2 regions of the Carnobacterium sp. FSL W8-0810 genome follow, and region 1 is predicted to be linked to the other one. Evidence: riboswitches for the same ligand, from Rfam matches in the RefSeq annotation. Region 1 holds a riboswitch; the other holds the start of a gene.
What was found. A riboswitch is a leader RNA that binds a small molecule or an ion and turns the genes downstream of it on or off. The one in region 1 is predicted to bind FMN.

Region 1 (4,217 bases):
TTGTCCAAGGTTTTCCAATAGGAGCGATTATTGGAAAAAATGAATTGGCCAATGGTGAATTTTCAAATTTTAGTTATTTTTATATCAATAAATCGACTGAAGATAAAAATCAGTTAAGTATAAAGCCTGAAGGATGTTACGCAGTCATGTATGATTATTGTGATTACAATAAAACCGAAAAACTGTATCAGAAAATGTTGGATGGTTTAGTAGAAAATGGTTATGAGATTGATGGGGATGCCTATGAAGAATACATCATTGATGAAGTTGCAGAAAAAAATCCAGAAAAGTATTTGGTTAAGGTCATGATTAAAGTGAAAAATAAAAATGAGAATAATTCTGAAATGGTAGATTAGTAACCGTTCACTGATCTAATATCTATCAAAAGATAGAACCTGTTTTGAACCGAATTTGGTTAAGAGGTTTGTACATATACACCATAAGTTTCTTTTTATTCAACTTATAAGGTACTCATTATTTGTTTACCTACTGGAAGTTCCTTGCTAAGTAATCTGTATGGTACTCAATTGATAGTTGTGTACACAATCTATTCAACGATAACTTCCTATTTCTGCTGTATTGAAAACTAAAGTGTTATTCTTAGGGAAATCAATGTTATTGATGTTAATAACATTATTAAAAAAGATAAAATAATTTCTACTTATTACTTTCAGAAAGGATTTAAACGCATGACAGAATATCTATACATTGCAGCAGATGCTCCTTTAAGATCTGGTTTGATAGATGGCAGAAGAGGAGATCAACAACCAAATGAGTTTCAAATGGAAACCAAAGAATATTTTTATTTTGAAAACAACATTAGCGAAGATACTGACGATTATTTTAATTTTAGTTCCCATTTTCTTTTTAAAAAGACCAAATATCAAGTAGCATCGATAGATTCAAACCTTCCTTCGTTTAAGAAACGTGACAGCCTATCTCCAAAATTCAAAAACACATTAAAAGCATTGGAAGGTTATATTCTTGAACAATTTGAAAATGGATGTAACCAGTTAATAATTTTGTATAGTTTAAATAGTTATGAAAATGAGCCTTTAAAGGAAATCGAAGAAATCTACTTAGTTGATTTAAATTATCAAGATTTGTATTATCGTGAAGGTAGATTATTAAAAATTAAAAAGTAAGTAAGAATGATTTTTATCCTTTGAAAAGTACTTTTAGTACTCTTAGTAGTAAGAGTAATCGGACAATTAATATAAAAAATATTGACATCTCTTGTATTTCAATATATTCTTACATTACAAAAGTAAATTAGTCTTCAGGGCAGGGTGCAAGTCCCTACCGGTGGTAAAGCCCACGAGCCGCAAGGCAGATTCGGTTAGATTCCGAAGCCGACAGTATAGTCTGGATAAAGCGAAGACAAAGTAATTGCAGAGAAATTAAGATAGCTATAGTCTTTTTTTGGATAGATAGCAGTCATGAATTTGTGAAGCAACTATTAACTAGTCTTATTTAGCTATAAGTCGAAGCCCTGGATATAAAAATCTGAGGGCTTTTTTGTGTAGAAAAGTAAAAATTAAATAGTCTTCAGGGCAGGGTGCAAGTCCCTACCGGTGGTAAAGCCCACGAGCCGTAAGGCAGATTCGGTTAGATTCCGAAGCCGACAGTATAGTCTGGATAAAGCGAAGACAAAGTAATTGCAGAGAAGTTAAGGTAGCTATAGTCTTTTTTTGGATAGATAGCAGTCTTGAATTTGTGAAGCAATTATAAGAAAGTCTTATTTAACTATAAGTCGAAGCCCTGGATATAAAAGTCTGGGGCTTTTTTGTGTAGAAAAGTAAAAATTGAATAGTCTCCAGGGCAGGGTGCAAGTCCCTACCGGTGGTAAAGCCCACGAGCCGTAAGGCAGATTCGGTTAGATTCCGAAGCCGACAGTGATAGTCTGGATAAAGCGAAGACAAAGTTTACAAAAATCAACAGTAACCGAGTAAAGAGTATTCGGAGTTATTTGTTGAGCCTTGTAAAAAAATGACGAAAGCCCTGAGAGTAGATTCTTAGGGCTTTTTTAATTTGAATGGAGTGAGAGAATTGGATGAAGTATACATGAGGATGGCACTGGAATTGGCAAGAAAGGGTAAAGGGTGGACAACTCCTAATCCTTTAGTTGGAGCGGTCATTGTAAAAGGTGGAAGAATTATTGGGCAAGGCTATCATCAAAAATATGGACAGCCCCATGCGGAAGTAAATGCTATTGCATCAGCCAAAGAAGATGTGACTGGGGCAACATTATATGTCACGTTAGAACCTTGTTCTCATTTTGGAAAAACACCTCCTTGTTCAGACTTACTGATAGACAAGAACATTAAACGAGTAGTCGTGGGAACACTCGATCCAAACCCACTAGTTGCTGGAAAAGGAATCGAAAGGCTTCGTAACAATGGAATTGAAGTAGTGACTGGTGTACTAGAAGAAGAGAGTCAAAAATTGAATGAGATCTTTATAAAATACATTGTCACGAAAGAGCCATTTGTGGTTATGAAAAATGCGATGTCTCTAGATGGAAAAATCGCTACAGTGACAGGCGAATCTCAATGGATTTCTGGTGAGTCATCTAGAAAACAAGTCCATTCTCTGCGCCATGAATTAGCTGGAATTATGGTCGGTATAGAAACGATTATCAAGGATGACCCACAACTAACTTCTAGAACACTAAACAGCCGTAATCCTATTAGAATTGTTGTCGATAGTCAGCTAAGAATCCCAATCGCCTCAAAGGTATTAACCCAACAAGATAAAGCGAAGACAATTGTGGCTACCACGAAAAGAGCCAATAATGAAAAATTAGATACGTTAAAGCAGATGGGTATTGAAGTGATTGTGATTAAAGTAAAATGTGAAAGAGTTGATTTACGAGAATTAATGAAGGTAATAGGAGCTAAAGGAATCGATAGTATCTTACTGGAAGGCGGTGCAAATTTGAATTTCTCGGCTTTAGAAGAAGGGATCGTGGACAAAATACAGTCCTATATTGCGCCAAAAATAATTGGAGGAAAAGAGGCTAAAACCGCTGTAGAAGGGGCAGGTATCCAATTATTAAAAAATGCGTTTAAAATTGATCGAATGACGCCTGTGATGGTTGGAGAAGATCTGTTTGTGGAAAGCTATATTGTTAAATAAAGAGAAACAATCGATTGGAGGAAAAGCATGTTTACAGGAATTATTGAGGAAATGGGAACGATTCAATCCATCAAACGAGGTGAAAAATCTTCAATATTGAAGATAAAGGGAAAAAAAGTATTGCAAGGGACTCGTATCGGGGATAGCATCTCGACAAATGGCATCTGTTTGACAGTAACAAAAATAGAAAATGATTCTTTTGAAGCGGACGTCATGTCTGAATCTTTGATAAGAACGAACATAGGAGAATTGACGCCTGGAAGTTATGTCAATATGGAACGAGCACTAAGTTTGGAAACACGTCTTGGTGGCCATATGGTTAGTGGCCATATCGATGGAACGGGAAAGATAAGAGAAATGAAGCGTGAGGATAATGCCGTTTGGATCACGGTTGAAACAAGTCCTAAATTATTGCGTTACATTATTGAGAAAGGTTCTATAGCGATTGATGGCGTTAGTTTGACAGTTGTGACGGTTGATAATCAATCGTTCAAGGTTTCTGTCATTCCTCATACCGGTGAAGAGACCGTTCTATTGCATAAGCAACCAGGAGATGCTGTAAATCTTGAATGCGATATGATCGGAAAATATGTTGAAAAATTATTAGGTTTGGATTCGAAATTGCCAGTTCAAGAGAGTCAAGTAACGACAGAATTTTTGAAAGATAACGGGTTCTTTTAGAACAGAATGGAGAGACATATGTTTAATACAATTGAAGAGTTACTTGCTGATTTAAGAGCTGGGAAAAACATTTTATTGGTAGATGATGAAGACAGAGAAAATGAAGGAGACATTATTTGTGCGGCTGAATTTGCTACTACAGAAAATGTGAACTTTATGGCTAGTTATGCCAAAGGTCTAATTTGTATGCCTATGCCTAAAAGCTATACAAAGAAGTTCGCATTGCCACAAATGAGTCTAAACAGTACAGATAATCATGGGACAGCTTTTACCATTTCAGTGGATCATGTGGAAACGACAACGGGTATTTCAGCTGGGGAACGGTCATTGACCGCTATGAAATTGGTGAGCGATGATGCAAAAGCGGAAGACTTTAGAAGACCAGGGCATATGTTCCC
Region 2 (4,217 bases), 1.9 Mb from region 1:
TCGTTATAACGTATTCTTGTCGCAGCATTTCTGGTGAAAGAAAAATAAATTTATAGTCAGATAAATGCTTTAATACCCAATCTTTTTCGCGTACATTCATTAAACTGTTAATAGCAGCTACTCTTTTTTCACCATTTAATTTTAATTGTTCCACTTGGTCTTGCATCAAAGATAATAAAGGCGAAACAATGATTACTAACCCATCTAAACAATACCCAGTTAATTGGTAGCAAATCGATTTCCCTGTCCCTGTGGGCAGCATAATCAACGTATCTTTACCTTCTAAAGCTGCTAATACAGCTTCTTCTTGCCCTTCTCTAAAAGAAGTGTATCCAAAATAATTCTCTAAGTTTTGTTTTATAAGGTCTTTATTGGTCACACAATCCGACTCCTTTCGATTTGAATCAATCTGTACCATGAAAAAGGAATCTGCGGCATTTCTTTTTTCAAATCCTCATATGTTATTTCTTCATTCTCACTAAATAACGCACATAATCGTTGGTAGTCTTCTTTTGGTATAAAGTTAGAAACATCAAAATTCGGAAAAATAATAGCTAATTCAATAATGTGTTCTGAAATTGTATTTACCTTTAATCTTCTCTCTAAAGCTATTTTTTCTATAGAGTAACCTTTTTCTAAATAATATGCCGTTGACCTAGCACTTAGACTAAGACTGCTGTAACGGTCTCCTTTACATTCTTGATAAATTAAATAAAATAAAGGGAATGTTTCTTTTTCACTGACCACTTTATTTAGTAGTTGACTAATTGTATTTTGTACTAAAAAAGTTAATTCCATTTGATCTAATCCATATTTAACAGCTAATTGTGTACTGGTTTTCCCATTCTTTTTATGTCCCGTTAACTGTGCTACTAAAATTTCTGCATCAAATGAACGGAACTCCTTTAATAATTGAATCCATTCTTTTCCAAATGAGCTACCCAATTCTTGTCTTTCTAATGAACTATTTTTCAACCAATTTTTTAACCATAATTGTGTCTTCCATTCCTTTTCTATTGGTAGATAATGATTATTTTGGTAGCGTAATTCCGAAAGAACTTGGGTGGAAAATAAAATTTTTTTCCAAAATTCTTTAGTCACTTGTCCGTTTAACAGTTGATTAATATTTTTAGGATAAAAATGTTTTGAAAAATAAAGGTCTAATTCTTCTTTAGCTTTTTTACAAAGGTAGTACTCTTCGTTATTTTCACTGGCTGTAATCCAATCTTTTTCAATAAACTCTCGAACCATATTGTCATACTGACTACGGTTTAAATTAGGAAATACCGAAAAAAAAGGAATCGCGTGATAAATATGCGCCTTAAACAAAATGGAAGCAGTTCGTTTACCAACCAAGATGTGATACAACGTGGCCGGTTTTACTGGATAGTCTATAGAATACAATGAAAGGCAAAAATACTGATAATACAACGATTGTTCCACGACATTCACCCTCATTCTGATTACATAAAAAAAGCAGCTACTGAAAGCTATTTATTGTTAAATCTAATATACCAAAAATAACCATTTTTAGGGTATAGTTTTCAAAATTTTAAAAATTATTAATAAGAAAACAAAAAAGAAATCGCAAAATAAATTGCGATTTCTTTTTTTATTTAGCACTGATTTTAGTTAATTGATTGCGTTGCAACCAAGTTTTTAATTTGGCGTATAACATAATAAAGACTGTACTTACTATTGCGCCTTTTATGATATTAAATGGTATAACACCCATTAAAATGTAATCTCTGATAGGCCCTACACTAAAGTTTAATACTTTTAAATACAATGGAAGCAAGAAAAAGTAATTTACAAGTGACAAAATGACAGCTAATGACAGTGACCCAACGATATTTGCAAAAATAATCGTTTTAGTATTGTTAACCTTTGATTTCATAATCAAATAAATTGGCAACGTATATGCGACTGAAGCTATAAAACTCGCAGTATCCCCAATTGGATATCCTGCATCACCGCCAGTTTGAATATAATGGAGCAATGAGCGAATAAACGCCACCATAGTTCCACCAACTGGACCGTATAAAAACATGCCAATCAAAACAGGAATATCACTAAAATCAACTTTTAGAAATGAAACTCCTGGAATTATTGGAAAACCAAATGAAATCAAAATGGTTGCTAGAGCAGCCAACATGGCGATTCCTACCATTTTCTTTGTGTTACTTGTTTGCATAAAAATCCTCCTAAAAGGATTCATCAGCCTAGGCATTACATGAGTCTATTCAAATAAAAACAATATAAAAATGCCCGTCTAAATTATCTTCAGATAATTAAACAGAGCATTTGAACAATTACAACTATTCAAATAAACCCCATCTTCTTTATCCAGACTTTACTGTCGGTACTGGAATTTAACCAGTTCAACCAAATAATGCTATTTAGCTCGTGGACTATACCACCGGTCGGGAATTTCACCCTGCCCCTGAAGACGAATCTTTATATTTTTTTAACAAGTTCATTGTATAACATGAGAAGAAAAAAAGCAACACTTTCTCTTACTTTTTATTAGCATATTAATCTAAATAGGGCAAATGAACGATAAATTTCGTTTGTTCATTGACAATACTCTGTACTTCGACAAATCCACCATGAGCTTCTATTATATTTTTTACAATAGATAAGCCAATACCTGTACCTGTTTTATCGCCTTTCATTACAGTTCTAGATTTATCTGCTTTATAGAATCGATCAAAAATATAAGGTATATCTTCTTCTGGAATCCCTGTTCCATTATCAATGACCTCAATTAAGACTTCATCCATAATCTTGTCTAAATGCACAAAGATTTTCACTTTTTTATGTTCTCTATTGACCATACTAGTATGCCTAATAGCATTATTGATTAAATTTACAAAAACTTGACTCATTTTATCTTCATCCATGTAGTAAGAATCTAAATTAGGATCAATTTCTAATTCTAAGCGAATATTATTTTTTTCTGACATTGTGGCAAATCGAGTAAACAGTTTATTAAAAAAGTCTTCCAAATGGACATCCAATTTTATTAAGTTAATAAAACCCGCTTCCATTCTAGAACTATCGAGCATTTCATTTACCATTCGATTCATTCTCACGGATTCTTCACCGATTATTTTTGCCATTTCTTTTTTCTCATCTTGAGTTTCAGCTATATCATCTAAAATTGCCTCACTGTACCCTTGGATCATCACCAAAGGTGTTCTTAACTCATGAGAAATATTATTAATAAAGTCATTTCGCATAATATCAAGACGTTTTTCTTTTGTAATATCTTGAATAGAAACTAATACACCACGAACACTGTCTAAATTTTCATCAAAAAGTGGAATCAACGTTATATTATAATAATAGTCATCAATATTATTATCATAACTTATTTTCTCAGGAAATCGTATAATAGAATCAATTCGATATTCCAACACATCAGGTATAACCGTTTTCATTACTTGATCTGTTTGGTATAAATGCTGTAAGAATTCATCTCCTAGAGGGTTTGACATTAACAATGTTTTATCTTGATTATAATACAATACCCCTGTAGAAATGGATGTCACGATATTTTCTAAAAGTTCTTTTTCTTGTCTAGTTGCTGCTCCAGTTACTTCTAATGATTTGCCCATTTTATTCATAGCTAAGGCTAACTGAGCTAACTCATCTTTGTAAGTTGACTGTGCTTGTTGAGTAAAATCATTTTTAGCATAATCATATGCAATATCTCTTAATTGAGTTAATGGTCTGCCAAATCTACGTTGGAAATAATAAAACAATAAAATTCCTATGACAATATAAAAAATAACATTAATAGCTGACCACACCCGCATCTTATTATGCGTGCTGCTTAAAAACGACAAATCACCATAAATGTAAAGTTTGCTTTCTTGGCCATTAAAAGTAAAGTTTTGGATTTTAAAAATATACGGTGTGCTTGGTTTATCATCTAATTTTATCTCGTCTTTAACAAGCGTATTTTTCCCGTTTTCCAGCTCATTTTTGACTTCACCATTTGCCTTAATTTTTGCAAAGTCATTGGATTGATCATCTATTTTTACATTTGAAGAATAACTAATAGGCTCATCATTTTGTGTGATCACTAAAGAAAGATGGTCCTCATAAGATCGTATTTTATCGATATTTTCAACCAAAAAATTTGGATCCTCTTCTAAAAGATTGGTTATAGAATTAATCGAATGTTCAAAATCATTGATGTAACTTTCTTC

Region 2: it holds a riboswitch for FMN, as region 1 does, so the genes downstream of both, NST49_RS09800 (ECF transporter S component) here and ribD (bifunctional diaminohydroxyphosphoribosylaminopyrimidine deaminase/5-amino-6-(5-phosphoribosylamino)uracil reductase RibD) in region 1, are expected to answer to the same signal.

The regions. Positions count from the first base shown of each region.
Region 1 is NZ_JBBOWO010000001.1:137,920-142,136, reverse strand. Features, by position in the region: gene NST49_RS00775 (MerR family transcriptional regulator) at 1-356, shown strand, start outside; gene NST49_RS00770 (hypothetical protein) at 690-1,145, shown strand; FMN riboswitch at 1,272-1,386, shown strand; FMN riboswitch at 1,541-1,655, shown strand; FMN riboswitch at 1,809-1,924, shown strand; gene ribD (bifunctional diaminohydroxyphosphoribosylaminopyrimidine deaminase/5-amino-6-(5-phosphoribosylamino)uracil reductase RibD) at 2,050-3,138, shown strand; gene NST49_RS00760 (riboflavin synthase) at 3,166-3,819, shown strand; gene NST49_RS00755 (bifunctional 3,4-dihydroxy-2-butanone-4-phosphate synthase/GTP cyclohydrolase II) at 3,838-4,217, shown strand, end outside.
Region 2 is NZ_JBBOWO010000001.1:2,029,706-2,033,922, forward strand. Features, by position in the region: gene NST49_RS09790 (RecQ family ATP-dependent DNA helicase) at 1-379, opposite strand, end outside; gene NST49_RS09795 (helix-turn-helix domain-containing protein) at 376-1,443, opposite strand; gene NST49_RS09800 (ECF transporter S component) at 1,613-2,194, opposite strand; FMN riboswitch at 2,332-2,455, opposite strand; gene NST49_RS09805 (sensor histidine kinase) at 2,535-4,217, opposite strand, start outside.